DNA from 2 places in the Ruania alkalisoli genome. Region 1 is predicted to be linked to the other one. Evidence: predicted binding sites of a transcription regulator. Region 1 holds the regulator's gene; the other holds the start of a gene.

Evidence for each region. Region 1 encodes HrcA, which represses chaperone genes, less so after heat shock. Its sites were predicted from a motif close to TTNGCACTCGNNNNNNNCGAGTGCNAA; they were not measured.
Region 2: the regulator HrcA is predicted to act here: its motif matches at 2,443-2,469, upstream of groL (chaperonin GroEL).

Annotation. Positions count from the first base shown of each region.
Region 1 covers NZ_CP063169.1:2,469,709-2,484,755, forward strand. The annotation lists gene IM660_RS10955 (Ig-like domain-containing protein) at 1-743, opposite strand, end outside; gene IM660_RS10960 (FHA domain-containing protein) at 853-1,575, opposite strand; gene IM660_RS10965 (serine/threonine-protein kinase) at 1,594-3,096, opposite strand; gene IM660_RS10970 (FHA domain-containing protein) at 3,093-4,514, opposite strand; gene IM660_RS10975 (protein phosphatase 2C domain-containing protein) at 4,505-5,311, opposite strand; gene IM660_RS10980 (alpha/beta hydrolase family protein) at 5,477-6,976, opposite strand; gene era (GTPase Era) at 7,000-7,944, opposite strand; gene ybeY (rRNA maturation RNase YbeY) at 7,937-8,407, opposite strand; gene IM660_RS10995 (PhoH family protein) at 8,404-9,459, opposite strand; gene IM660_RS11000 (16S rRNA (uracil(1498)-N(3))-methyltransferase) at 9,551-10,321, opposite strand; gene dnaJ (molecular chaperone DnaJ) at 10,318-11,442, opposite strand; gene hrcA (heat-inducible transcriptional repressor HrcA) at 11,474-12,523, opposite strand; gene IM660_RS11015 (DUF3097 domain-containing protein) at 12,640-13,488, shown strand; gene IM660_RS19745 (DUF4190 domain-containing protein) at 13,613-14,122, shown strand; gene IM660_RS11025 (DUF4190 domain-containing protein) at 14,264-14,587, shown strand; gene IM660_RS11030 (hypothetical protein) at 14,700-15,047, opposite strand, start outside.
Region 2 covers NZ_CP063169.1:946,695-961,741, reverse strand. The annotation lists gene IM660_RS04005 (DUF4031 domain-containing protein) at 1-471, shown strand, start outside; gene groL (chaperonin GroEL) at 686-2,320, opposite strand; gene IM660_RS03995 (phytoene desaturase family protein) at 2,517-3,992, opposite strand; gene IM660_RS03990 (HTTM domain-containing protein) at 4,028-5,197, opposite strand; gene IM660_RS03985 (DUF5819 family protein) at 5,194-6,024, opposite strand; gene IM660_RS03980 (choice-of-anchor G family protein) at 6,146-9,247, opposite strand; gene IM660_RS03975 (glycoside hydrolase family 15 protein) at 9,556-10,878, shown strand; gene IM660_RS03970 (LytR C-terminal domain-containing protein) at 10,916-11,563, opposite strand; gene IM660_RS03965 (DUF3263 domain-containing protein) at 11,593-11,889, opposite strand; gene IM660_RS03960 (uracil-DNA glycosylase) at 12,052-12,747, shown strand; gene IM660_RS03955 (SGNH/GDSL hydrolase family protein) at 12,833-13,666, shown strand; gene IM660_RS03950 (hypothetical protein) at 13,659-13,889, shown strand; gene IM660_RS03945 (acyl-CoA dehydrogenase family protein) at 13,983-15,047, shown strand, end outside.

The sequences.
Region 1 (15,047 bases):
TCCAACCCGGTCAGATCCACTGGATCCTCGCCCGGCCGCACCATCGTCAGGGCCTGAGTCTGCGTATCGAATGCCAAGGCAACCGGTTCGGAACCGACGACGGTCAGCTGCGTGGTCGCATCGTCGAAGAGCGCAGCGTCGACCTCGGTGATCTCAGGCTCGAGACGGTCCTGCGGGCTGAACGTCAGCAATTCCCCATCGGCGGTGTCGAGGCCGTAGGCGGTGCCGTCGTCGGCAATCGCGTGCGCGGCGCCCTCCCCGAGGACTGCTTGCGGCTCTTCGGTCGACTCCGTGAGCACGTCGAGCTGGTCGAGCCCGAGCACGCGCCACTCGCCGGTCTCCTCCACGAGCACGCCGACGGCGCCAGCCCCCAGTTGCACGTCCGAGCCGGTCGGCAGCGGTACCGCACTGCCCCGCACGGCTACCGACACCGGATCCACCCGTTGCAACGTCTGGCCCGCCCGGTCGCGGATCAGCACGACATCCTCGCGCTGCAGCAGGTCCACGTCCTGACTCAGCGCAGCCAGAGAGGCATCGATCTCCCCCACGGGGTAGTTCAGCCGGCCCACCAGGATCGACTCGTTGTTCGAGACCCACACACCGCCGTCGTTGAGATCGACGTCGGCCGTGGCGACCCCCTCGTAGTTCAGGCTCAGCGCCACCACGGTACCCAGGACCAGCGACAGGACAGTCGCACTGGCGACACTGCGCCTACTCGGGCGCGTCCGAGTCCTCAGCTTCACGCGATTGCCTGCCCCTCGATTACCTGTCCTGTGCCACCGCACAGTCTAGGTCGACGATCGCGGTCCGGTGAGGGGTACAAGTCCCCATGCACACTCTGCCCTACGCTGGTCAGTTCTCAGCCTCTCCACCGGCCCCGGCGGCGGCCTTCTCGGCGTTCGCCTCGAGCAGCTCCAGATCTGCCGCGACCACGAGGCGCGAGGCGACAGCGTGTTCGACCAGCCGTGCCCGCCTGTTCACGGCGAGTTGTCCCGGTGCCCCCCGCAAACCCCGCACGCCGAACCTGGCCAGCTTCTCGCACACATTGTCGAGCTTGCGGTTGAAGCGGGTGATCGCCCATCCGAGGCGCGCGGCCGCTTGGGCGGACGTCGGAATCGATGCAGTCGAGCCACGCCCGCGGAGCACAGGCTCGGCCAGCGAGATGATGAGCAACTTCTGCGAGTCTGTCATGCTCACCGGTCCGATCGTGGTCTCACCGACCTGGGTGGACCCGGGCGAGGCGGCCTCGAAGCTCGGCGAGTCGCCCACGATGCCCAGCTCGTAGGTCGTCGGGCCGGCGGTGAACAGCACCGAGGTGTGCGCGAACACCAGCGGCAATCGTGCCCCGGGGGCGAGCCATGCCTGCATGTTCCCGTCCGAGTCAGCCACCGTGGCCGAGATGCGGCTACCGACGTTCTCCAGCCACCACAGGTCTTCATGCTGGGAGATGGTCAGGAACCGGCGGTGCAGGTACGGGTTGTCGTCGATCTCCAGATCGCCCTCACGCCCGATCTGGAAGGTCTGCCCGTCCGATACGTCGAACCACTCCCCGCAGAACTCCACCTGGATGTTCATCCCCTGGTTCCTTCCGACTCACACACACTCTTCCGGATTGTCCGCCTCCGGCGATACCGCCCGGGACTCCGAATCGATGCTGATCACCATCACGCACACCCGGTCCCCGTCGTCACTGAAGGTCACCTCAGTCGCGTTCCCGACCGTACGGTACTCCCCTTCGGTGACGCCCTCGGTCACCTGGTAGGCGAAGTCCAAGCCGCCCTCGTACACCGGAGCCGTCCACGAGACCCGGATCTCCTCACCGTCGCGCTCCAGCACCAGCTCCTCGGGAGCGGGCGGTTCCTGGGCCACAGTGACGGTCGGCGGCACATAGGTCGGTCCCGACGGGTCGTCCGGCCCGGGGTCGTCTGCGCGCAGCGCGCTGTAGGTGACCACTGTCACAGTGCCGGCAACTACGATCGCCGCCGCACCCGCCACCAGGGCCGTCCGCCAGCCTCGGCGCGCCGGCTCGTCCTCCTGGTGTGGTGAGGGGGGTGAGCCCCAGGCATCCGGCGACGGCGGAGCGTCCGTCGGGACTGCAGGCTGCACCCCACGTAGCCGTGTGGCCGCGTCGTCCTGCGCTCGCGCGGGCACCGTACTGATCGACCGCACGCGGGTGCGGTCGCCGTCGTCAAGTTCGGACGGCGTCTCCATCCAGGATGTGTCCGGCACGTCGAGGGCCGTCGGCGTCAGGTGCAGTTCCTGCTCGACCTGGTGGATCGCTCGTGCCAGCTCGGCGGCGGACCCGAACCTCCGGGCGGGATCCTTCGCCATTCCCCGGGCGAGCACTGCCTCGAGCGAGGGTGGAACGTCATCACGCCCGATCGGCGGCACTTGGTCACGCTCGATCCGGGTGATCAGGTCCAGCGCCGTGTTGGGGCGACCCGGAAGCTCGAACGGCGAGCGCCCGGCGAGCAGGGTGTAGACAGTGGCAGCTAGGGCGTAGACATCCGCCGGAACCCCGCGGGGGGCGTTCTCGGCGAAGAACTCCGGCGCCGCCCACGGGATCGACATACCAGCCTGGTCGCCGTCGGCCGCTGCCGGAGTACCAGTCGCGACGGAGATGCCGAAGTCGGTCAGCGCGGGCCACCCGTAAGCCGTCGTCAGGACGTTGGCTGGCTTGATGTCACGGTGCAAGATGCCCGCCCGGTGAGCGGTCTCCACCGCACCGGCGAGCCGGACCGCGATCCGCAGGCACTCGGCCACACCCAGACGCTCGTTGCGATAGCGCACGGAGAGGTTGGGGCGTGGGCAATACTCCATCACCAGGTAAGGACGACCGTCGGCTGTGGTGTCGGCGTGGAAGATCGTCACGATGGACGGATGGGTGGATAGCTGGGCCATCAGGTTGGCCTCGGCGGTGAACTGCTCCCGCCCCTCCGCCGTCACGGCACTGGCGAGCAGAGCCTTGACCGCCACTTCGCGCGCCGGCATGAGCTGGCGGTAGAGGAATACGTCGGCGAATCCACCGCTGCCCAGGAGCCGTTCATAGGTGTAGCCGGGGATCTGCGGGGGTGCGGAGGGTGGCCGGCGGGTCACGGTGCCGGCGTCTCGATGGTGCCTGTCACGCCGTCACCCAGGTCGACGGTGGTCCCCGCCCGCACCGGTACGGCCTCGCCGGCGTGCAACCTCCGCGGGGCGCTGCCGGGGAGCACGACGATCGTGCCGTTGGTGGAGTTCAGGTCGGTCACCAGCAGGTGGTCGCCCTCGCGGCGCAGCTCCACATGGGTGCGGGAGATGTCCTGCTGCGGACTGGGGACCGTCACCAGTCGCGGCTCCACCCCGGCTGCGAACCGGCTCGACTCCGGCGCCCTTCCGATCAGCACCGGACGATCGAGCGGGACACGGATCCCCGTCGAGAGCAGCAGCACCGTCTCAGGCTCCAGCGACGTTGCCGGCTCACCCGAGCGCACGTCCGATTCGCCAGGCACTCCGGTCAACGTCGCGTCCCGCATGGCCGCGACGTCGGAGACCAGGATGGTCGACCCGTCATGATCGCCCTCCCAGGCTCCATCGGCCTCGAGCGTCGAGGCATGGGCCGGTGGGGCGGCGGGGCCGGTCTCCGCCCGACGGCGCGGGACCCTGATCGTGTGCTCGTCGACATCGTCGCCGGCGCTGTCGGTGGCGCTGGATTCACCGGGTGCGGCGAAGGGCGCCGGTGGCGGGCTCGGCTGGGATGAGCGCACCGACCACGGCAAGGAATCGATGATGCCCGACTCGGCCGGAAGGTCCGGCGGGGGCTCGATCCCAGGGTGCATGGTCGCCTCGGACACCGGTCCGGGCTCGGGCGGGTTGGCATCGGCCGCACTGGAATCAGCGACCGCGTGCTCTGCGCCCTGCGGCTCAGCCAGTTCTTCGGGATCCGGCCCTGCCTGCGAAGCCGACACCGATTCGGAGGCAGTCGCGGGTTCGGCCGGCGGATCGGTGGGCGGCTCGGGCTCGCCAAGGACCGGTGGGACCGCTTCCGATGATGCGGACTGCGATTGCGGGGTGGACAGCTCTCCGGCGGACTCGCCAGGCGCTCCCCACGTGAGAGCGTCCGCCCGCACGACTCCCGCGACCAACGGCAGGGCGTGCGCATCGGCCGCTGCGTCGTCGCCGGCCAAGATGGTCACCGAGGACGACGCGGCCGGAACCACGGCCTCTCGCCACGTACTCATCCCCTCGGCGCGCAGGGCCTGGTCCCCGACGATGACGACCGTGCCGCCACGCACCAGCACGCGCAGCTCGGGCCCGGCGCGCTGCACCAGCGCGAAGTCCGCCAGCCCGGTGATTCCCCCACCGGCCAAGGTCTCCAGCCACTCACCGATCCCCGTGCCGTCGGCCATGGACTGCCACAGCGCGATGACGTCCTCCTCGGCATAGGACGGATGCAGCAACGCACTGCCGGAGACCGTCACGACCGCCGTCCAGGTACCGGGGCGATAGCGCGCCGCCCGCTCATCGGTCATTGCCATCGTGATTCGTCCCTCCCACCGGTGCGTCGTTCTCCTCTGGGCACCGTATCGGCGACGTCACCCTCGTCGCCCACAGAGGTGGGCCGGGGCGCAGTCGCCCTTACGTCCGATCCTGCCGTGTCGACCACGATCACCGAGACATTGTCGCGCGCACCGCCGGTGGTCGCCTCCGCGATCAGGCGGTCGACAGCCTCCTGGGCCGAATCCACCTCCCGCAGGACGGCTCCGATCTCGACTTCGCTGAGCTCGTCCGTCAGGCCATCACTGCACAGCAGGAGCCGGTCGCGCGAGCCGGCGCGCAGCCGCCAGAAGTCGGCATCGACATCCGGTCCGGTGTCGACGGCACGCGTGATGACATTCCGCTGCGGATGGCGTCGGGCGTCCTCCGGCCCCAGAGCACCGGCGTCCACCATCTCCTGGACGACGGAGTGGTCGACGCTCACCTGAGCCAGCGTGCCCTCACTGAGCCGGTAGATGCGCGAGTCCCCGACGTTGAACACAAGCCAGAACGGCTGCGACTCGTGCACGGTCAGCACCGCCCCTGCCGCCGTGCTTCCTGCCGTGACGGGACGTCCCTGCGGATCGTGCTCACCGACCCCCCGGATCGTGCGCTGGGCCGTGCGAATCGCTTCCTGGATCTCTTCGGGCAGCACCTCGCGGTCGGGTTCGCATCGGCCCGCCAGCTCCTCGAACGCCGTCACCACGGCTCGCGACGCGAGCTCACCATGGACGTGCCCGCCCATGCCATCAGCAACGACGAACACCGGCGGCTTGGCCAGCACGGCGTCCTCGTTCACCGCACGCCGACCACCCGTGTCCGTCCCGACACCCCACGCGACCTGCACCCGAACGCCTCATCCCTTCCGCCACCTGGACGCCGGGTCCAGGTCGTGGAGACGATCCTAAAGGCTCCACAGCCGGTCACCGGCACGCCGAGACCCGCCCCGGACCCCGAGGCAGCCTCAGAACAGGGTGGGAAACACGCCCCAGTAGGCACAGATCAGCAGCAGCGACATCGCGCCCACGTGCGTGGTCCACCAGACCGTCGCGTGCCCCAGCGCCAGCTTGCGCCCGCCGAGCGTGCGCCAGGCGTTGACCGCGGCATCGACGGAGCGGACCCCGACGGCGACCGCGAGGATGCCGAGGGCGTGCAATGCCACCCAGCCACCGTTGACGACGAGGTCGTCCGTCCGGTAGTTCAGGGCGAGGTCGGCAACGTAGGCGACGTAGGCGACGAAGACGACGAGCACGGCGACCGCACTCATCCCGGTGGCCGCGGTGTATCTCGCCAGCGGAGGTGGTAACCGCCGCGGTTCGCGACGGCGCAGGAGGGTCACGACCCGGCCACCGAACCAGACCAGCGGACCGGCAGCCAGCAGCACCACACTCGCGAACAACGTCCACACGAGCATGTCCCCGTTCGCGTACCAGCGCGGATGATCCACCGGGGCCGCCCGGAACTGCTGCTCCGGCTGGGCTCCGGCCACGTGCGGGGCAGCCTCGGCAGTCTCCGGCAGGCCGAGAACCCACCGCGCCAGCACGTCGAGGAATCCGTCCGCGAGCTCACCGTCCACACGCAGACCGTGGTTGGCGCCCTCGAAATAGCGCACCGTGAGCGCGTCGTTGCCGACCTCGGCGATCGCGTCCTGGAGCACCAGCGGTCCCTGCACGATCGGCATCGAGACGTCGGCGGTGCCATAGACCATCAGGACCGGCTGATGGAGCTGACGCAGCCACGGGACCGCGTCGAAGTCGGCGTACTCGAACCCGCCACCGGGCGGCTGCGCCCCGATCCCGCGAGGAATCGCGCGCAGCAACGCATCCGGAACCCCGACGTTGCGCAGGTACTGGTCGGCGGCGAAGGCGATTTGCTCACGCGGTGGGACGACCGGAGCAGAGACGAGGGCGACGAACGCCACGCGAGGCTCGATGACGGCCGCCACGGGAGCGATCCAGGCACCCTCACTCTCCCCGTACACCCCGACGCGGCTGGGGTCGACCCCGTCACGGTCCCGCAGGAACCGCCACGAGACGAGGTAGTCCTGCGCCATGGCGGGATAGTTCCGGCTGGCGGTGGTGTAGGTATCGAGCCGCTTGGCTGGAACAAGCACATAGACGCCGGCACTGGCCATAGCGACGGCCTGCTCGGTGAAGTTCGTGTGTGATCCCGTCCCCGCACCGTGCATGAACACCACTCCGGGTCGCAGCTCGGGTGCGCCGACCGGAGACGTGAGGGTCGCGAGTACCTCGGCACCATCGAGCGTGATCTCGACGACCTCGCTGGAGACCTCGTAGGTCCCGACCGGATCGGTGACGACGTCGGAGCCGATCTCCACCTCGTCCGCCTCGGGCACGATCATCTGGTCGAGGGGTTGCGGTGTCCACCGTGGCCCGGTGAGGGAACCGATGAGCCCGAAGCCGATGACGATGACGAGCACCACCACCAGCTTTCGGTACTTCACCCTCCCACTCTAGACAGCACGGCTCAGAACCCCAGACGCTGCAGCTTCTTCGGGTCGCGCTGCCAGTCCTTGGCGACCTTGACATGCAGATCAAGGTAGACGGCGGCACCGAGCAGCGCTTCGATACCACTGCGGGCCCGGGTTCCCACGTCCCGCAACCGTGCGCCCTTGGTGCCGATCACGATGCCCTTCTGCGACTCTCGCTCGACGAACAGATTCACCCGCACATCCAGGAACGGGCGTCCGTCCTTGGACCGGTGCTCACGTTCGACGATCTCCTCGACCACGACCGCCAGCGAGTGTGGCAACTCGTCCCGCACACCTTCAAGGGCGGCCTCGCGGACCAGTTCGGCCACCATCACCTGCTCGGGCTCGTCGGTCAGCTCCCCGCCCGGGTACAGCGGGGGCGAGACGGGCATATGGGCACCGAGCACGTCGATCAACTCAGTCACCTGGTAGCCAGTCATCGCTGCGACCGGGATCACGTCCGCCCACTGACCGAGCTCGGAGACCGCGAGCAGGTGCTCGGCCAACCTCCCCTTCGACACCAGGTCGGCTTTCGTGACGACCGCCACGATCGGCGTGCGGGTCTCGGCAAGCTTCGCTGCGATGAACCGGTCCCCTGGGCCCACCTTCTGGTCAGCGGGCAGGCAGAACGCGATCGCGTCCACCTCCGCGAGCGTTCCGGTCACGAGTTCGTTGAGGCGCTCCCCGAGAAGCGTGCGAGGACGATGAAGCCCGGGGGTGTCGACGAGGATCAGCTGAAGGTCCTCCCGGTGCACGATGCCGCGGATCGCGTGCCGGGTGGTCTGCGGCCGCCCCGAGGTGATCGCCACCTTGTGACCCACGAGCGCGTTCGTCAGGGTCGACTTTCCAGCGTTCGGGCGGCCCACCACACAGACGAATCCGGCACGGTGATCGGGTGGGACGCCGTCGGGCATCGCTATCACCGGAGTGTTCTCAGACATCGCTGCCACCTGATTCCCGTGTGGCCAGGAAGGTGAGCAGAAGCTGACGCTGCAGACCGAACATCTCCTTCTCCTCCTCCGGCTCGGCATGGTCGAAGCCGAGCAGGTGCAGGATGCCGTGCGTGGTCAGCAGGAGCATCTCCTCCTCGGCCGAGTGCCCCGCTGTGACGGCCTGCGCGCGCGCGACCTCCGGGCAGACGACGATCGAGCCGAGGATGCCCTCGCTGAGGTCCCCCTCGGCTCCGGGCCGCAACTCGTCCATCGGGAACGAGAGCACATCCGTGGGGCCCTCCTCGTCCATCCATTGCACGTGCAGCTCACTCATCACCTGGGCATCCACGAAACGGATCTCCAGCTCGGCCTGAGGGTGCACGTGCATCGCATCGAGCACGTGCCGCGCGAGGGCCGCGAACTCCCGCTCATCCAGGCGGTCACCGGATTCGTTGGTGATCTCGACACTCATCGGTGCTCCTTGTCTGAGCGCTGCTGTCCTCGCAGATGCTCGGGTCGGGCCGACCGCGCGCTCGGGCGGGTCTCGAACCGTGAGTACGCGTCGATGATGTCGGCGACGAGCCGGTGGCGCACCACATCCGCACTGGTCAGACGGCAGAACGTGACGTCGTCGATCTCGGTCAGGATGTCCTGCACCACCCGCAGTCCCGACTCCGCACCGCCGGGCAGGTCCACCTGCGTGACGTCACCGGTGACCACGATCCTCGACCCGAAACCCAGCCGGGTCAGGAACATCTTCATCTGCTCGGCCGAGGTGTTCTGAGCCTCGTCCAGGATGATGAAGGCATCGTTGAGCGTCCTGCCGCGCATGTACGCCAGCGGCGCCACCTCGATCGTTCCCGCGGCCATCAGGCGCGGGATGGACTCCGGATCCACCATGTCGTGCAAGGCGTCGTACAGCGGCCGCAGGTAGGGGTCGATCTTGTCGTTCAGGGACCCCGGCAGGAACCCCAACCGCTCCCCGGCCTCAACGGCCGGACGGGTGAGGACGATGCGGTTGACCTGCTTGGCCTGCAGTGCCTGCACCGCCTTCGCCATGGCCAGGTAGGTCTTGCCCGTCCCGGCTGGTCCGATACCGAAGACGAGGGTGTTCCGGTCGATCGCCTCGACGTACTCCTTCTGCCCCATCGTCTTGGGCCGGATCGTGCGCCCCCGGCTGGAGAGGATGTTCATGGTGAGCACCTGCGCAGGGCGCTCGGCCGCGGGATTGGTCAGGATGGTGATCGCTCGTTCGACGGCATCGGCGGTCAGCGGCTGCGACGAGGAGGCGATCTCGCTCAACTCGTCGACGAGACGTTCGGCCAGCGCGACGTCGCCGGGCCGGCCGGTCAGCGTGACCACATTGCCGCGCACATGCACGTCGACCGTCGGGAAGCCTGATTCGATGGCTTTGAGCACCTCATCGCGCTGACCCAGCAGCGCCACCATCGGCACGTGGTCAGGAATAGTCACCTGGTGCTGGACGCTGCCGTCGGCAGCGGCGGAAGAACTGGTCTCGGTCATGGGCGGGGCGCAGTGCCCGGACTTCCCCTCGTGGATCGGATGGAGCAGAACACGATGGTACCCAGTGCCGTCATCGGCGGCGCAGCGGATATTACGCCCACCGGCCCAACCGCTCGGCCAGCAGGGCGAGCGCGACCGGCCCGGCCGTCGAGGTGCGGAGCACATGCGGGCCCAGCCGCACACTCTGCGCACCCGCGGCGACGAGAGAATCGACCTCGGACTCGGTCAGGCCACCCTCAGGTCCGACGATGACGAGCACCTCAGGTGCCTCGGTACCGACCTCCGCACTGGTGATCGGCACGCCGGCTTCCTCGTGCAGCACCAGCACAGCGCTTCCCGAGGCCACCTTCTCGGCGACCTCATCGATCAGCTGCGCCCCGACGATCAATCCCCGGACCTGCGGAACCCAGGATCGGCGCGCCTGCTTCGCCGCTGCCAGCGCCACCTGCTGCCAGCGCGCCTCACCCTTGGCCGCCTTCGGTCCTCGCCATTGCGAGACGGACCGCTCCGCCTGCCACGGCTGGACCGCGTCGACGCCCACCTCCGTACCGGCCTCTACCGCCAGCTCGTCGCGGCCGCCCTTGGCGAGCGCCTGCACCAGCACCAGCACCGGGCGGGACGCCGCCTCCACCGTGACCTCGTCGGCGACGACATCCACCCCGGCCCCGTGACCCGTGGTGACGTCCGTCACCGTGGCGCGCACTCGGCGCCCAGCCCCATCGACGACGTCGATCACCTCACCGGCGCGGACGCGCCGGACGGTGGCGGCGTGCCGGCCCTCCGCACCGGTGACGGCGACGGCCTCACCCGGTGAGACGCCGTCGAGATCTCCCTCCGGGACGACGAAGACGGGACGGCTCACCGGCCGTGCAGCTTCTCTCGCAGCCGGGAGAAGACCCCGTTGCCCGCCGGCGACAGACGCGCCTCGGGACGTTCCTCACCGCGTAAGCCTGCCAGCTCGCGCAGCAGCGTTTCCTGGGAGTCGTCCAGCTTGGTCGGTACGGTCACCTGGACGTGTACGTGCAGGTCCCCGCGGCCGCCTCCGTTGAGGTGACCGATGCCCAGGCCCTTGAGCGTGACGATCTCGTCCGGCTGTGTGCCGGGTCGGATATCCAGCTCGCGGACGCCGTCGAGCGTCTCCAGCTCCAGGACGGTCCCCAGTGCGGCCGCGGTCATCGGCAGCTCGGTGGTGCAGTGCAGATCATCGCCACGGCGGGTGAAGAGCGGGTGCCGCTTCTCCCGGACCTCGACGTACAGATCCCCGGGAGGGCCACCGGCCGGGCCGACCTCGCCCTGGCCGGTCAGCTTGATCCGGGTGCCGTCGTCGACACCGGCGGGCACGTTCACACGCACGGTGCGGCGCGTGCGCACCCGCCCTTCCCCGGCGCACTCGGTACACGGGTCGGTGATGATGGTGCCGAAACCTGAGCAATTGGCACACGCTGAGGTGGTCATGACCTGACCGAGGAACGAGCGAGCCATGCGCTGCACCGATCCGCGTCCGTGACAGACCTCACAGGTGGTCGGACTCGTCCCGGGGCGGCAGCACGAACCCTGACAGGTGGTGCAGATGACCGCGGTCTCGACCTCGATGTCCTTGCTGACGCCGAAGGCCGCCTCGGACAGCTCCAGCGAGATGCGCAGCAGCGCATCCTGACCCCGTCGCGTCCGCGAGGCGGGGCCACGACCGCCACCGCCACCCGAAGCGGCCTGGAAGAAGGTCTCGAAGATGTCCGAGAATCCGAACCCGGCTCCTGCGCCGCCACCACCGCCGGCACCCGGGTACTGGCCCATGTCGTACATCTGCCGCTTCTCGGCGTTCGAGAGCACCTCGTGCGCGGCAGCGATCTCCTTGAACTTATCCGCATTGTCCGCACCGGCGACGTCCGGGTGGTGCTGCCGGGCCAGCTTGCGGTAGGCGCGCTTGATCTCCTCGGTGGTGGCGTCGCGGGAGACTCCGAGGGTCGCGTAGTAGTCGGTCACGTGTTGCCTTCTTGGGTCGCGGGTGTGGGCGTCAGCCGCCGAGGAAACGGGAGAGGTAGCGTGCGACCGCCCGGACGGCGGCCATGGTGGTCGGGTAGTCCATACGCGTCGGACCGAGGATTCCGAGCTGACCGACCGACGCAGCGCCCTCGCCACCGTAACCGCTGGCGACGATGGATGCTTCCTGCAGGTTCTCATAGTGGGTCTCGCGGCCGATCCGCACCGCGAGCGGGTGATCACTGCCCTGAGACTGCTCGGCGTCCTCGGCGGCCATCTCGCTGAGCAGACGCAGCAGCACCACGTGCTCTTCGAGAGCCTCCAGGACCGGTCCGATTGTGCGGGTGAAGTCCAGATCGGAGCGCGCGAGGTTGGCCGTACCGGCCATCACGATCCGCTCCTCGGCATCTTCGGAGAGCGTGTCGGTAATCGTGGCGAGCACCGCGGTCACCAACGCACGGTCCGCGGGTGGGAACGCCTCTTCGACGTCGGTCAGCACCGAACGGAGCCTGGCGGCGTTACGCCCTGCCACCTCGGCGTTCAGCCGGGCACGCAGCTCGGCGACCATCGTCTCGTCAAGGTCCTGCGCGGCCTCCACCGTGCGCTGCTCGACACGTCCGTTCGCGGTGATGATCACCACGAGCAGATGCCGTGCGTCGGTGGGGATCAGCTCGACGTGCCGCAGCGCCGAACGCCGCAGCGACGGGTACTGCACGACTGCGACCTGCTGGGTGAGGTGCGCGAGCAGCCGCACGGTGCGCTCCAGCACGTCGTCCAGGTCGACCGCACCCTCGAGCAGCTCGGCGATGGCGCGCCGCTCCACCCCCGACAACGGTTTGATGACCGAGATCTGGTCGACGAACAGCCGGTACCCCTTGTCGGTGGGGATACGGCCGGCCGAGGTGTGCGGCTGGGCGATGTACCCGTGCTCCTCCAGGGCGGCCATGTCGTTGCGGATCGTGGCCGGGGAGACGTCGAGGTTGTGGCGGTCCACGAGGTTGCGCGACCCGACGGGTTCCCGGCTGCGCACGTAGTCCTGCACGATCGCCCGCAGCACCTGCAGCTGTCGCTCCGAGCTCGACATTCCACCTCCCTGGATCAGCACTCGACGTCGATGAGTGCCAATTCTACGTGCTGCGGCTCCCGGCCCGCGTGCCGCTCGGTCTGCCACGCCAGCGCACGCCGTAGGCTCGCCGGGTGATGAACGACCGTTACGGCACCGACGTCCTCAGCAGCGACCCGCACCAGCGGACCCGTCCGACCGCCATCGAGACTCCGGCCACACCCGGGCTTGTCGTCGAGGACGTCGAGACCGGCTGGGTCGGCGCCGTGACGGGAGTGGAGAAGAGTGGTGGGCAACATGTGGTCGTGCTGGAGGACCGGCGCGGCCGCACCCGGACCTTCCCTCTCGGCGCGGGCTTCTGGGTTGACGGCTCACCCGTGCGCCTCGTGCCCGACCGTCCGGCACCGGCGAAGGCCGCTCCGGCCAGGACAGCCTCCGGCTCCCTGGCCGTGGCCGGGGCGAGGGCGCGTGTGGCACGCGGCTCACGCATCTGGGTGGAAGGTCGTCACGACGCCGAGCTCGTGGAGAAGGTCTGGGGGGACGACCTGCGGATCGAGGGTGTCGTGGTCGAGCTCCTGGACGGCGTGGACAACCTGGACGAACGTCTCACCGAGTTCGGGCCCGAGCCCGGCCGGCGGGTGGGGGTGCTGGTCGACCACCTCGTGGCGGGAAGCAAGGAGTCCCGGGTGGCCACCGAGGTGACGCGACGATTCGGTGCACAGAATGTCCTGATCGTCGGTCACCCCTATGTGGACGTCTGGCAGGCTGTCAAACCGGCACTGCTCGGGTTGGACGCGTGGCCGCATGTTCCCCGGGGCACCGATATCAAAGTCGGCACGCTGACGGCGCTGGGCTGGCCCGCCGCGAACCAGGCCGATATCGCCCGCGGGTGGAAACGGATCCTCGGGACTGTCCGCGACTACCGTGATCTCGAGCCGAGCCTGCTCGGACGGGTCGAGGAACTTGTCGACTTCGTGACGGCATAGCCGCCTGCCGCCGCATCTGGACCGCTAGGGTGCTGTTCCAGGACGCACGACCGGCGGCACCGGGACAGTCCCGCTCCGATCGACATCGTCGTGCGCCTGTGCGAGATGCTGGAGGGGGACGTGCATGAGTTACTACGACAACCCACCCGGTGGCAGCCCACCCGGCGGCACGGGCGGATACGGTCCGCCACCGGGCGGTGGCTACGGCGATGACTACGGCGGCGGTTACGGGAGCGGCCAGGGATACCCACCGGGCAGTGGTTCTGGGTACGCTCCCGGCTCCCCGTACGGTCCTGGCATTCCCGGCCCATCTGGCCCAGGCCCCGGCGGGCCGGGAATGCCGCCCGGTGCGGGCGGACCCGCGTGGAACTACCAACCACCGGCCGAGCATCCGCAGGGCGTGATGATCCTGGTCTTCGGGCTCATCGGGCTGCTGGCCTGCTTCCCACTCGGGATCGCAGCCTGGGTGATGGGCCAGCGCGCCATCAATGAGATCGACGCCTCCGGCGTCTACTACTCCAACCGCGGCACCATCCAGGCCGGGCGGGTGTGCGGGATCATCGGCTCGGTTCTCGGGGTCCTCTACATCGCGTACATCGTGTTCATCGTGGTGATGATCCCGATGGGCCTGTGAGACCGCGCGCGACCCCGGTGCTGCCGAACCGGGGGCTACACGGGAGTGCACACCACCGCTAGAGTCCGGCGTGAACCGGGCCAGACGCCTGGCCACGGGCACCGGATCGATCCGGTGCCGTCCAACAACCGAGGGAGACCTATGAGTTACACCCCACCCACCCCCGGAGCTCCCGGCGGGTACGGAGGCTACGGCGGCGTGCAGGAGCACCCCCAGGGCACCATGATCCTGGTCTTCGGGATCGTCGGAATCTTCTTCACCCCGCTGGCGATCGCCGCGTGGGTCATGGGCAGCAAGGCCCTCAAGGAAATCGACGCCTCCGGCGTCCAATACAGCAACCGCTCGAACGTCTCGACCGGCAAGATCATCGGCATGATCGTGACGATCCTGGCGATCATCGGTCTGGTGATCGGAATCATCGCGTTCATCGCGAGCATGGCCGCGCTGGGTTCCGCCAGCTACTGATCACCGGCGACAGCGGTCGGTCAGAGCGGGGCACAGCAGGACAGATCACAGCAGAAAGAGCGACGGCGGTTGGTGCTGAGCACCAACCGCCGTCGTTCATCTGCATGGCAGATCAGCTGGTCTGCACCCTGCCGACGTTCTGGTGGTACAGCCACGAGACAGCCAGCACCACCACGGGAGCGGAGACCAGCGTACCGACACCGCACAGTGCCGAGCCGATCGCGTTCGCGACCATGCCCAGCAGCAGCACGAGGATCGTCTGCGCCGGCGTGGCCAGGGCCATCTTGACCGAAGAGGTGATCGCGTCGACCACGCCCTGCTTCTTGTCCAGGGCGAAGTACACGGCGTACACACCGAAGAACAGCACGGCGAGCGGCAGGACGAAGGTCCAGGACAGCAGCGACGACGCCAGACCCAGCGCGACGGCGACCAGGCCCACCTGCACCGGGTTCGGGATCTT
Region 2 (15,047 bases), 1.5 Mb from region 1:
GCGCTGGACCTCCTCTGCGTTCCCAGGAAGGCGCCGCGGCCGGTGCTGCTCGCTGCCTGGTTCCACGACGCCGTCTACCGCGGCGTCGCCGGTGTGGACGAGCAGGCGTCCGCCGAGCTGGCACAGTCCACGCTGGCGGGGGCCGGTCTGGACCGCACGGAGATCGACGAGGCGGTTCGCCTGGTGCTGCTCACGCGGGACCACTCCCCCGGGCCCGGCGATACGCACGGTGCGCTGCTCTGCGATGCTGACCTGGCGGTCCTGGGCCGGGACGAGGCCGGCTACGCCCGCTATCAGCGGCAGGTGCGGGCGGAGTACGCCCACGTCACGGACGCGGACTGGCGGACGGGTCGCTCCGCCGTCGTGAAGCACCTGCTCGCTCAGGAACCGCTCTTCCGCACGAGGGTCGGCGCAGCACGATGGCAGGCGCAGGCACGCGCCAACCTCAAGGCGGAGCTGCGCGGGCTCTGAGCTATTCGGAGTTGCTGGCGGCCGGCGGAGAACGGTGCCGGCAATGCGAAAGCCCCCGGCTCCGCAAGGGAACCGGGGGCTTTCGACAGGGTGCTGAGCTCAGCAGCTTAGGCGGTGCTGGCTTCTTAGAAGCCTTGCCCGCCCGGGCTTCTTCCTCACACTCAGTTTCGGCCGGAAGCTCGTTCCTCGCTCCCAACCTCCACGACGTGTGTCGTCAGAAGCCCATACCGCCCATGCCACCCATGTCGTCGCCACCAGCCGGTGCGGCCGGAGCCTTCTCCGGCTTGTCGGCCACGACGGCCTCGGTGGTGAGGAACAGCCCGGCGATGGAGGCCGCGTTCTGCAGAGCGGAACGGGTGACCTTCACCGGGTCGTTGATACCGGCGGCGAGCAGGTCCTCGTACTCGCCGGTCGCGGCGTTGAGGCCGTGGCCGGTGGGCAGTCCGCGCACCTTCTCCACGACGACGCCGCCCTCGAGACCAGCGTTGACCGCGATCTGCTTGAGCGGAGCGTCCACCGCGATCTGCACGATCGAGGCACCGGTGGCCTCGTCGCCGTCCAGCTCGAGCTTGGCGAAGGCGAGCGCAGCAGCCTGGATGAGCGCGACGCCACCACCGGCGACGATGCCCTCCTCCACGGCAGCCTTGGCGTTGCGCACCGCGTCCTCGATGCGGTGCTTGCGTTCCTTGAGCTCAACCTCCGTGGCGGCGCCGGCCTTGATGACCGCGACACCACCAGCGAGCTTGGCCAGGCGCTCCTGGAGCTTCTCGCGGTCGTAGTCGGAGTCGGAGTTCTCGATCTCGGCGCGGATCTGAGCCACGCGTCCGGCGATGGCGTCGGCGTCACCGGCACCCTCGACGATCGTGGTCTCGTCCTTGGTCACGACGACCTTGCGCGCGGTACCGAGCACCTCGAGGCCGACGTTGTCGAGCTTGAGGCCCACGGTCTCGGAGACGACCTCACCACCGGTCAAGATGGCGATGTCGTTGAGCATGGCCTTGCGGCGGTCGCCGAAGCCCGGCGCCTTGACGGCAACGGACTTGAAGGTGCCACGGATCTTGTTGAGCACGAGGGTGGCCAGGGCTTCGCCCTCGACGTCCTCGGAGATGATCAGCAGCGGCTTGCCGGACTGAATGACCTTCTCCAGCAGCGGCAGGACCTCCTTGACGTTGGAGATCTTGCCCTCGACGAGCAGGACGTAGGCGTCCTCGAGCACCGCCTCCTGGCGGTCCTGGTCGGTGACGAAGTAGGCCGAGAGGTAGCCCTTGTCGAAGCGCATACCCTCGGTCAGCTCGAGCTCGAGGCCCAGCGCCTGGGACTCCTCGACCGTGATGACGCCTTCCTTGCCCACCTTGTCGAGGGCCTCGGCGATCAGCTCACCGATCTGCGGGTCACCGGCGGAGATGCCGGCGGTGGCGGCGATCTGAGCCTTGGTGTCCACCTCGGTGGCCGAGGAGAGCAGCTGCTCGGTGACGGCGTCGACAGCCTTCTCGATGCCCCGCTTCAGGGCGATCGGGTTGGCGCCGGCGACGACGTTGCGCAGGCCCTCGCGCACGAGCGCCTGGGCGAGCACGGTAGCGGTGGTGGTGCCGTCGCCCGCGACGTCGTCAGTCTTCTTGGCGACCTCCTTGACGAGCTCTGCACCGATCTTCTCGTAGGGCTCCTCGAGCTCGATCTCCTTGGCGATGGACACACCATCGTTGGTGATCGTGGGAGCGCCCCACTTCTTCTCGAGGACGACATTGCGTCCCCGCGGGCCGAGGGTGACCTTGACGGTGTCGGCGAGGGCGTTCAGCCCACGCTCCATCCCGCGACGGGCCTCCTCGTTGAAGGCAATCTGCTTAGCCATTGGCGGTTCGATCCTCCGGAACTGGCTTTCGGTTTCGGCCGGCGGGACGCCCGCGACGGACGACGTCGATCCGATGCGTTCACGTCACGCACCGGGTCGGCGCCTCGTCTCGCTGACCACAGTTGTCACTCTCAGTGCGAGAGTGCTAATGCCATTATTGGCACTCTCGGGTCGAGAGTGCAAGATGCGGACTGAATCAGGGGGCGAGCGAGGGCACCGGGAGGGAGAACCGCTGCGAGAGTGCGCGCCGGGCGGCGTGCCAGCCGGCCATCCCGTGCACCCCTGGTCCGGGTGGCGCCGACTGCGAGCAGAGGTAGACGCCCGGGATTGACGTCGCATACGGGTCCAGCGCGGGCCGGGGCCGTGCCGCCATCTGCCATGTCGAGAGCGCCCCGGCGGCGATGTCTCCGCCCACGTAGTTGGCGTTGTGCTCGCTCATCCGGGATGCCGGGGTGCAGCGCGCACTCACGACGACGTCCCTGAAGCCCGGCGCGAAGCGTTCGATCTGCGCCGTCACAGCCTCCGTGACGTCCACACCACTGCCAGCCGGCACATGCGCGTACGCCCAGCCCGGGCGCAGCCCCCCGACCTCTCGTGCCGGATCGGAACCGGTGGGGTCGGAGAACAGGATCATCGGGCGCTCCGGGACCCGGCCGGCAGCAACGTCGGCCTCGGCACGGGCCATCTCCTCCCGCCGCCCGCCGACGTGCACGGTGCCTGCGCGACCCACGCGCTCATCAGCCCACGGCACTGACCCGGAGAGCACGAAGTCCACCTTCGCGGCTGCATTGCCATAGCGGAAGCGTTCCAGCGCATGACGCACCGACGGGCGCATCCGGTCGCCCCAGATGCGGACCAGACCGGCCGGCGAGGTGTCGGCGAGGTAGGCGCGAGCACGAGGGAGTTCGTGCCAGGCTGTGACTTCGTGCTCGGTGACCACACGACCACCGTGGGCCTCCAGGTCCGACACCAGGGCCGCCGTCAGGGCACCGGAGCCGCCCACGGGGATCGGCCAGCCGACGGTGTGCGCCAAGGTGGCGAGCATGATCGAGGTACCGGCGGCCGCCGGACTCGGGAGAGTGGAGATCGCGTGCGCGGCGACTCCTGTCAGCAGCGCTGGGGCGAGATCCTCACGAAAACGTAGATTCCATGCGGGGCTTCCTTGCTCCACCAGTCGCACTGCGGTCGCCGCCATCGCTGCGATCCCGCGGATACTCAGCGCCCCGGCGGGCAGTTCGCGCCGGTTCCCGAGTGCGAGAGCGGTGAGCAGTTCCGCGTTCTCCACCAGCGGGGCGAAGAACCGCCGCCAGGCCGTCCCGTCGACGCCCAGCTCAGCCACGGTCCGTCCGAGTGAGTGATAGGCAACCGCAGCACGGCCACCGTCCAGTGGCTGTGCGTAGGAGATCTCAGGGCTGACCAACTCGACGCCTCGTGCGGCGAAGTCGAACTCCCGGAACGCCGGGCTGGCCAGGGCCAGGGCGTGCACAGCCGAGCAGATGTCGTGGCGCAGACCGTCGGCCAGGGGTGAAGCCAGCGTGCGGGCTCCCCCACCGGCGACCGGCTGCGCCTCCAGCACGGTCACCTCGAGCCCTGCGCGGGCGAGGGTGACCGCGGCCGTCAGTCCGTTCGGGCCGGATCCGATCACGACGGCGTCCGTGCTGGTGCGCACCATGCCTCCAGTCTGCCTGGTCGTGGGTGAGGGCGGGGTCAGTGCGTCACGCTGGCGCGTTCCCGTGCGGATTCATCCGGAGGGTCGGAGTCTGCGCCTTCGGGTTCTTCTGGCGGACTTTCGTCGGTCTCACCGTCCTGGTCGCGTGCGCTGCGCCAGGCCCCGGTGATCCGGTCGGCCAGCCTCCGCCAGGTGACGTCCCGGATGAAGATCGCGTCGATCGCGATCATTGCCAGGGAGAACCAGGGCAGCCCCATGAGGACGGCGATGCCGATGTGGAAGGAGGTGATGCCGAAGAGCGCAATCACCCGGGAGGGTCGCCACAGCAGTGCGAGCGGGAAGATCATCTGCAGGATGATCGAGCTCCAGGAGATGATCGTGACCACGGGCGCCCACGCGGTCAGCAGGTCACTGAGCTCTGGCCAGGACCCGAAACGCACTGTCTGCAGCGGGTTGTAGATGGCGTACCCGTGCTGCCACGGCGCTCCCCCGGCCTTGAAGAGGGCACCGGAGGCGTAGACGAAGCACACGTGGCAGGTGACGGCGACGAGTACGAGGTTGTGGCTCAGGTTCGTCAGCCATGCGGGCGCCCACGGCTCACCGTTCCAGGCACGGCGCAGCCAGGGTCCGGTCTGGGCGTCGGTATCAGCGCGGCGGCGCGCATCCAGTGACCACCGGCCCGCGGTGTCGGCGAACAGCAGTGCCAGCAGGGTGATGCGGAACATGTTGTCGCCCTGATCGCCCAGGGTGTCGTTCATCTCGATGAACGAGGTCCAGGCGACGAAGAAGATCGGCAGCACGATCTTCATGCGCCAACCCAGGGTCACGAGGATCGCGAGCCAGGCGAGCGCGACGTAGAGGATCGTGAAGGACCAGTCGTTCAACGCCACCCGGTGGAAGATGCTGAACAGCGGGATCTGCGGGAAGTCGCTCAGCGGCTGGGCTGCTTCGCCGTTCCAGACCGAGCCGCTTCCGAAGGCGTAGTAGCGGGTGCGCCAGTTCGTGGCAAGCAGGCCCAAAGCGGTCAGTCCGAGGAGGATGCGGGTGACGGCGAGTCCGTATCGGGCACGCTTGGCACCGACGAGCCAGTTCTCGGTCCAGGTCAGAGTGCGGTGTACCAGCGAGGAAACAGCACCGTAGAGATCGCCGACGAGTGTGCCGGTCGCACGGGCACTGGTGCGAGCAAGGGTGCGGGCGCGGGAGGTCATCGGGTGGACTCCTCGACGGCCGGGCGGAAGATCTCGGCGAATCGTTCGCGCGACTGACCGGGATACTCGATCAGGCCACGCCAGCCGGTGACGTAGGGCTGCACAGCCGGGCGTTCGGCGTCGGGCTCGTTGCGCTGCCCGTAGGGGACGACGTTCTGCCGGCTGACGACGAACTGCACTAGGACGACGTCCTCGCCCCACATGGCGTAGGCCACCTGGGTAGCATAGGCATTGGCGAGTTCCTCGGCTTGCATGTACTCGGCGACGGCGCCGGCGTTGTCGTGTGAACGCAGCGCAGATTCCAGCCGCGGACGCCAGTCGTTGCCGTTGTAGTAGCCGAGCGCGACGATCTCTTCCTGTTCGTCGTTGAGGTCGAGGTAAGCGCCACGGAAGGTGCTGGCCACCTGACTGGCCGTGATCGCCGCGCGCGGCGGGAAGAGGTTATGGGTGAGCATGTCGAGCTCGGCGGCCGTTGCATCGACCCATTCGGTCTCGATCTCCTCACCGTCTCGGTTGAGGGTGGCGCGAACCTGGAGACGGTAGTCCCCATTGATGGGCTCGGGGGCAAACACGCTCCAGCTCTGCCCGTGCATCGGGATCATGTACCGGTGCAGGAGGTCGCCCGGGATCACCTGACGGAGTCCGGAAGCGGGCGCGATCCACAGGAACGTGGCGAAGATGTGGAAGGCGGTGAACAAGACCGCCGCCACCACCACGGCCCGCTTGAGCCTGCTGAGCGGTGTACGGACCGCACCGTCGCCGGCTGGGTCCACCGCAGGTCCTTCCGCGACTGCGTCGGCGTCAGCCGCCGCATCCTTGCTCGTCATATCAGTTCGTTCCCCACCGGGCCATCGTGCTGCAAGAACAGTCAGCGGACGAGGTTCGGTCCCGGAGCGTCTGTGCGCTCCGGGACCGAACCCTCATTCTGTGCTCATCCGCAGATGCAGATCAGCGCACTGTCGACCGCCGGTTGCCGGTCAGCAGCAGGCCAGCTCCGAGGCACATGAGCGCCGCGGCGATCAGCCCGAACAACTGGTCGAGCTCGGCACCGGTGTCCGGGAGCGACGGGCCGCTGGCCTCAGTCACCACGAAGTCGGTGTCGAGGTTCTCCGCCAGGATCTCACCGGAAACCTCGCCGACCATCGTCACGTGGTGATCACCGAGCTCGAAGTCAGCGTCGATCGGGAAGGTGAACGTGACGTCACCGTCCTCGTCCGCCGTGGCGGTCAGGTCGAACGGGGTGGAGTTCACGGTCGCAGTGACCGACTCACCCGGCTCGAAACCGAAGCCGTAGGCCTCCTGCTCCACACCGGTGTCACGCACGATGCTCTTGTAGAGAACCGTGGCGCTGAGGTCACCGGCGTCTGCGTCGGAGTCCGCGTCGCTGGACGGGTCCGCAGCAGCAGCCGCCGAAGCATCCGCGTCGGCCGAAGCCGCCGCCGAGGCGTCAGTGGAGGAGTCCGCCGTGGCCGCCGCGTCAGCCGCCGAAGCAGCCTCCGAAGTGGCGTCAGACGTCGAGTCCGCCGAGACCGCTGCAGAAGCATCCGCGTTGGTGTCGGAGCTGTTGTCCGCGTTCGCCGCCGCCTCTGCAGCCGCAGCAGCCGAGGCATCCGGGTCCGTGGTCGCATCCGCCGACGCATCCTGCGAGGCGTCGGTGTCAGCAGCCGTCTCCGCCGCCGCAGCCGCAGTCACGTCGGTCGCAGCCGAAGAGTCCGTCGTGTTGTCGGCATACGCCGCCGCCTCTGCAGCAGCCTCTGCCGCCGCGTTGCTGTCGTCGTCAGCGTCCGCCGCAGCAGCAGCCGACGCCGAGGCGTTGGTGTTCGTGTCCGCATCCATGGAGGAGTCCGGGTCCGTCGAGGAGTCCGGGTCCGTGGACGAGTCCGGGTCCGTGGACGAGTCCGGGTCCGTCGAGGAGTCCGGGTCCGTCGAGGAGTCCGGGTCCGTCGAGGAGTCCGGGTCCGTGGACGAGTCCGGGTCCGTCGAGGAGTCCGGGTCCGTGGACGAGTCCGGGTCCGTCGAGGAGTCCGGGTCCGTGGACGAGTCAGCGTCAGCCGATGCCGCGACAGAGGCGTCGGTGGAGGAGTCCGCCGTGGCCGCCGCGTCAGCCGCCGAGGCAGCCTCCGAAGTGGCGTCCGAGGTCGAGTCCGCCGAGACCGCTGCCGAAGCGTCCGCGTTGGTGTCGGAGGTGTTGTCCGCGTTCGCCGCCGCCTCTGCCGCCGCAGCAGCAGAAGCATCCGGGTCCGTGGTCGCATCCGCCGACGCATCCTGCGAGGCGTCCGTGTCAGCAGCAACATCAGCCGCAGCAGCCGCGGTCACGTCGGCCGCAGCCGAGGAGTCCGTGGTGTTGTCGGCATACGCCGCGGCTTCAGCCGCAGCATCGGCCGCTGCATTGTTGTCGTCGTCCGCCGTCGCGGACGCGGCCGCCGACGCCGAGGCGTTGGCGTTCGTGTCAGCGTCGCCGCCGTCGTCAACGGTCGCACGGACCGAGGAGGAGGCAAGGTCGATGCCCGTCTCGGCACCAAGCCCCGGGAGGACATCGATCGCCAGGGCGCGGACCGTGAAGGAACCGTCACCCAGGTCGCCGCCCGCTGCGTTGATCGGCTCCTCGGTGGGCTGCTCGTTGATCGTGATCGTGAGCAACTGGCTGAGCAGCGGGTCGAGCACGTCGAGCTCGCCGATCACGCCAGACAGGGTGGCCTGCAAGACGCCCACCACGCCGAGTGCTGGTGCACCGTCGGAGCCATCCGGGTTCAGCAGGCCGTCGAAGGCGTCACCGATAGTAGTGAGCGCACCCAGGATGACTGGCTCGATCAGGTCGAACAGCCCGTCCGCCTCTAGAGTGACGTCCGGCAGGACCGGCAGGTCCACGGTGACACTTCCCGTGACATCCAGAACGGGGTCCGTTCCCGTCAGCCCAAGGAAGTCCCCAAGAGACCCTGCGAGTGTGACCCCTACGTCGCCGGTCAGGGTTCCAGCAAGCGCGTCCAAGGTCGGGTCGAGTGTCAAGGTGACGTTGGTCCCGAGGATCGCATCGTCAACCGCCTGAACGATGTCGTCAAGCAAGTCATCGAGGAGGTTCGTGACCCCGATCTGCACCTGGTCGATCTGGGCAGCGGTCAGCACCTGCGTGTTCGGGTCCAGCCCATTCAGCCCGCCTGGGTGCAGCTGCTCCAGGTCGATGGCGATCGTGCCGTCGGCGAGGTTGATCGACACCGCGCCGTCACTGATCGAGTCGGTCAGAATGCCGTCCGTGACTCCGGTGAGGTCGACACTCGCGTTGAGGGTTGGCGAGCCAAGATCAATCTCCAGAACCGTCGGGATACCAACGGACCCGAGATCAATGGCATCCAACAGGCCCTGAACTGCTCCATCCGGCCCAAGAGTGCCGTTGACCGCGTCCTCGGCGGTCCCCACGGTGTTCTGGACAGTCGTGCTCAGGTCTCCGACCAGCGGGCTGCTGATGACGACCTGCGCATCGGCGATGAGGTACTCGCTCGTGACGTTGTCACCGTCGGTGACCTCGGCGCGGGAGGCGATCGCTCCGAGCTCGAGGCCCACCTGGTCGACGATCTCGTCCGTCAGACCGTCCACGCCCAGCTGGCCGAGCAGTGCTGTCAGGTCAACGGTCGCTACGTCGGAGTCGCCACCGGCGTCAGCGTTGATCGCACCGTCGGCGCCGAGCGCACCAGACGCAGCGATGGACGACTGCCCATCGAGCGAGGAGGCGTAGCCGTTCAGCAGCCCCGCTTCGGCGCCGGGACCGAGGTCGAGCAGGCCATCGTTGGTGCCATCGCCGATCAGCGGGATGTTGACACCGCCAACAGTGATGTCAGCGAGGCCTTCCAGGACGGACACGTCGAGATCAGCGTCGTTCGGGCCCGGTTCGCTGGTGAAGCCGGACTCGGTCCGGACCGCGTCAACGACGCCGAGTCCGAGCGCGTCCAGGTCGATCAGTTCAGCGAGCGCCTCACTGTCATCGCCCGGCGCAGCAACCGCTGGTGACAGCGTGCCAGAGAGGCCGACGGCCCCCAGTGCGACTGCAGCGACCATGGCGGTTGCGCCGGCCAGCGGCCGCTGCCATGCGGTGCGCGCTCGTCTGCGCGCGACATGCTTTCTCTTCTGCACGTAACTCCCCCGAGCCATTTGTGTGCGTGGTGCCCGTCACCCCGATCGGGGCTCGTGGCCTTTGCAGTTGGATGCCGCCCCGTGAACAGACGGCGACAGCCAGACTCTACGGACGTTCAAGGTGTATGTCACCTCACAAATGTCACAAATCGATAACGTCTCAGATCCTGAGCGTGGCGCGCTGGACGCGTCGACAGAGGATCCAGGTGTGCCTCCGGGATACGCTCGACGCTATGTCCGGACGCCCGCTGCCCGTCGTCTGCGGCACCGTTCTCGTGGCTGCGCTGATCGCTGTCGGACTGCTGACAACGCCGCAGACCCGCGCCGACAACGTCAGCCTTTACCACGAGGGAATCGGCCTCACCGCCGCGGGAGCGCTCGCCACCATCCCCACCGGCGAGACCCCCCGGTACCTCGCCGGCACCCGCGTCCTCGCCCCGGACCCGGGCGCCAACGAGGACGCCATCGCCGCCGCCGAGCATCTCGCCGAGGAGACCCGCACATGGCTCGCTGCGGGAACCCTCCCGGGAGCCGGCACCCCGTTCGCCGACCTCGGCCACGACGCCCTACTCGACCTGCACGCACTGCTGCGCGGAGGCGGAGGGGCCATCGCCGGCGCCAGTACGGCCTGGCGCTACGTCTGGCCCCGCGATGCCGCCTTCATCGCCGCGGCACTCAGCGCCACCAGCCACCACCACGACGCCTTCGAGATCCTCGACTACCTCCAGGCCGTCCAGGCCCCAGACGGCTCCTTCCACGCCCGGTACACCGTCGCCGAGCAACTCCCTCCAGACGACCGCGGCACCCAGACAGACGGAACCGGCTGGGGACTATGGGCTCTCGCGCAGGCGACGGACACCGTCGGGACCGACCGCGAACGCGACGCGCTGCTCACCCGCTTCGCCCCGCTCATCGAGCGTTCGACGACCTTCCTGCTCGCCCAGGTGAGTGACCGGTCTCCACTGCCTGCGCCGTCGTCGGACTACTGGGAGCACCGCGAGACCCAGGTGACCCTCGGGACCGCCGCACCGGTACTCGCGGGCCTGGAAGCTGCCGCGCGACTGCACGACCTGCGCGGCGACACCGGAAACGCCACCCGCAGCACCGCGGCAGCAGAGGCGCTGCGGGAGGCCATCACCGAAAGGTTCGGCACCTTCGGCTACGGTCGCTATCCAGGCCGATCCCTGCAGGACGCCGCTGCTTCCTTCGTGCTGCCACCGTTCGTGGCCGAGCCGCTCCCGGGTGCAGCCACCGCGTGGCGGGCCTCGATCGAGACGATGACCCGCCCCGGAGGCGGGCTGGCGCCGGGGGCCGCATGGCCGGAGACGCAGTACTCCTGGACTCCGCAGACCGCGCTCTACGCCTGGACCGCAGCCAGCCTCGGCGACCGCACACGCGCCATCGAGATGCTCGACTGGCTCGACAACCACCGCACCACCACCGGCGCGATCCCTGAGAAGGTCGGGCCCGACGGCGCACCGGCCGCCGTCGCCCCGCTCGCCTGGACCTGCGCGCTCGTGCTGCTCACCCTGGTCGCCCTCGAACAGAACCCCTGACGGCGTCCCTCACCATCTCCTCAGCCGAGACCGTTCGTCAGCCAACGAAGTCAGGACGCAGCACCACATAGATGCCGTTCGGCGCCGCCGCCGCATCCTCGACCAGGTCGGTGATGCCCAGCTCGGCCCCGATCGCCTCCGCCTCAGCAGCGATCTGCGCGTCGCGGTAGTAGATGGTGGTCGTCGCCGGCTGACTGTAGGCATAGTCGTCGGCCACGACGTTCGTCCACCCGGCCGCGGCCAGAACCCCCTGGTTCTCTCCGGCGAGACCCCCCACACCAGCACCGTTGAGCACCCAGACCGCGGTGCCGAAGTCAAGGTCGGCCGGCTCGTCCGTGGGGTCGGTCTCGTCGTCGGTGGGCTCGTCGGTCGCGTCACCATCGCCGGCGCCGTCGGCGTCCGTCTCGGACTCGCCCTCCGCAGGCTCCTCGGTGGGTTCCGTCTCACCGCCGGTCTCCGACGAGCTCACGCTCGCGGTGGGCTCCGGATCTCCACCGGTATCCCGGGAGACCGCCTGCACCACCACGAACGCCAGCAGCGGGGCCAGCACCAGCACCACCAGGAACGGCAGTGCCTGCCGCCACCACGGCACCCGCGCACGGTGCACGCCCTCGGGCGTGCGCTCGGCACCGAGGGTGTCGAACTCGTCCTCGTCGTAGGGGTAGGAGGGGTCCGGGTTGCTCACGACAGGCAGGCTAACCCGTCAGCGGGCGGTCACAGCTCGTGACCGAGACGACGCGCGGAGCGCTCCCGCTGACGCACGCTACGCATACGCCGCAGGCGCTTGACCAACATCGGCTCGGCCGCGAGCGCAGCCGGCTCGTCGATGAGGGCGTTCAGGACCTGGTAGTACCGGGTGGCAGACATGTCGAAGAGTTCGCGGATCGCGCTCTCCTTGGCGCCGGCGTACTTCCACCACTGCCGCTCGAAGGCGAGGATCTCGGCATCGCGTTCACTGAGCCCGGACTCGACCGTACTGCTCGACGTGGGGAGCGGTTGCGCTGCCGCCATCGGTCCTCCTCGTGTGGTCGTTGTGCATCGGACATCTGCAAACTGACGGCCATCCTACGGGCAAACCACACCCGTGTCATTCGCCCTCGCCGCACCTCGGTGTGATAATCGCGCGGCACCGTCGCACCCGCCCGGGAGCCTGCAATCTCTTACGCTGGGCCGGTGGAGACGACGCCAGCACCCCCGCACCGCCCGCTCACCGACCTCGTCGACCCGGGATGGGCCACAGCCCTGGCGCCGGTCGAGAGCGACATTCACGCGATGGGCGACTTCCTGCGAGCCGAGATCGCCGCGGGGCGCGGGTACCTCCCGGCGGGTGAGCATGTGCTGCGGGCCTTCACCCACCCGCTGGAGCGGGTGCGGGTGCTGATCGTCGGCCAGGACCCCTACCCCACGCCCGGGCACGCGATGGGCCTGTCGTTCTCGGTACAGCCGCACGTGCGGCCGATTCCGCGCTCGCTGCAGAACATCTTCCGCGAGCTCACCGAGGACCTCGGTGTGCCGGCCCCTTCGACCGGCGACCTCACCGCCTGGGCCGACGCCGGGGTACTGCTGCTCAACCGCAGCCTCACCGTGCGACCGGGCGAGCCGGCCTCCCATCGCGGCAAGGGGTGGGAGCGCGTGACCGACGCCGCGATCCAGGCCCTGGTCGCGCGCAACCAGCCGCTCGTGGCAATCCTGTGGGGACGCGATGCCCAGTCGTTGCGCACCCTGCTCGGCCAGACCCCGATCATCGCGACCACCCACCCGAGCCCCCTGTCAGCCTCGCGAGGGTTCTTCGGCTCACGTCCATTCTCCCGCGCCAACGCACTCCTGACCGAGCAGGGTGGTGCCCCAGTGGACTGGACCCTCCCCTAGTGGGGCACCTCCCAGGGAGGTGACCGGTCGCCGTCGGGGCGGCAAAGACCTGGCGCGAGGGCACCGTCCGGGATAGGAAGGACGGGTGAGCACCTCGAGCCCGACTCTCCCGTGGCGCCGGTACGTCGCAATCGGCGACAGCATGACCGAGGGACTGTGGGACGAGAACCCCCACCGCCCCGGCGAGCTCGGTGGGTGGGCCGACCGGCTCGCTGCCGCGATCGCCGCACGGCAGGCCCAGCACGGGGTGGAGCCGCTCGAGTACGCGAACCTCGCCGTCCGCGGCCGTCTCCTCGACCCGATCCTCACCGACCAGCTGCCCCGCGCCCTCAGCGCCGAACCCGATCTGATCTCGATCGTGGGCGGCGGTAACGACCTGTTGCGCCCCGGGGCAGACCCGGACCGGCTCGCCGTCAGCCTGGACCGCGCCGTCCGCACCGCTCGCCGCACGGGCGCTGACGTGCTGCTGGCCACGGGGACCGATACTCGCAATGCGGGACTGCTGCGCCGGATCCGGCCCAAGGTCGCGATCTACAACGCGCACATCTGGTCGATCGCGCAGCGCCATGGCGCCACCGTGCTCGACGTCTGGGGCCTACATCCGTTACAGGACTGGCGCATGTGGGCGCAGGACCGGATCCACCTCAGCAGCCTGGGGCATGCACGGGTAGCCGACGCCGCGCTGGTCGCGCTGGGACTGGCGCCGGAGCACTCGAACTGGCGTGTTCCGCTGCCGCGCCCGCCAGTTCGCCCGGCCGCCGAGCGGCTCCGCGCGGACGCAGAGTGGATGGCCCGCGACGTGTACCCGTGGGCGACCCGCAGGCTGCGGGGGCGCTCCTCCGGTGACGCACACCTGCCCAAGCGACCCGAACCTCGTCCGGTGTCCTTCCCCGACCAGGAGGAACACTCCCATGCCTGACGCGCACGGGTTTGAGTACACCGTCCACGGCAGCCAGGTGCACATCACCCACCACGGGCGCTCCGCCGTCGTCCTCCGTGGCAACCGCGCGGCGGAGTTCGTCGCCCGGGTGGAGCGCGAAGATCCCCAGGAACTGATGGCCCGGCTGACCGGCAACTACAAGCGGGGCAACGAGCGCACCGCACGCAACCATCCCCGGAATCAGCGCAGACGCGGCATATGAACTGACGCTGCGCCGTCGGGACGGCCCAATAGCGTCCGCTGGCGGGCTCGGCCCCGACCGATCACACTGGTGGGAGCATCCGAGGAGGCCCTCATGTCGCAACCGGAGGTCACCGCGCGGGAAGCCCGCCGGGTGGCCGAAGAGGCACGCAGCAGCCAATTCACACACGCCTCGTTCGCACGAGAGCTCTACCTCGGCCGGTTCCGGCCCGAGGTGCTCTGGCCGCACCCGGACGAGACAGCGCCACCATCAGATCCCCGGGCGGAAGCGTTCCTGACAGACCTGCGCACCTATCTCGACGAGCACGTCGACGGAGCGCGGATCGAGGCCGAGGACCACATCGACGACGAGGTACTGGCCGGGCTCGCCCGGATCGGCGCATTCGGAATGACCATTCCACGCGAGTACGGCGGTGCGTCCCTCTCGCATGTGGACTACAACCGCGCACTGATACTCGCGGGGAGCGCGAACCCCAGCCTGGGTGCGCTGCTCTCGGCCCACCAGTCCATCGGGGTCCCCGAGCCCGTCAAGGTGTTCGGAACCCCGGAGCAGAAGGAGATCTACCTGCGGCGCTGCGCCGAGGGCGCGATCTCCGCCTTCCTGCTCACCGAACCCGATGTGGGATCGGACCCGGCGCGGCTGCATGCCAGCGCCAGCCGCACCCCCGAGGGGGACTACCTGATCGACGGGATCAAGCTGTGGGCCACGAACGCCGTGATCGCCGAGGTGTTCGTGGTGATGGCCCGGGTGCCACCCGATCCCGACGGCCGGGCCGGTGGGATCACGGCGTTCATCGTGGAGGCCGACACCCCCGGCATCACGATCGAACGTCGCAATGAGTTCATGGGGCTACGCGGGCTGGAGAACGCGGTGGTTCGCTTCCACCAGGTGCGGGTTCCGGCACGCAACGTGGTGGGAAGCGAGGGTCAGGGCCTCAAGATCGCTCTGACCACATTGAACACGGGGCGACTGTCCATCCCGGCCCTGTGCGTGGCAGGCAGCAAGTGGTCCCTGACTATCGCCAGGCAGTGGGCGCGCGAGCGGGTGCAGTGGGGAGTACCCATCGGCAAGCATGCTGCCATCGCGCATCAGGTCGCCTTCATCGCCGCCACCACCTATGCCCAGGAGGCAGTGGTACAGATTGCCGCTGAGCTGGCC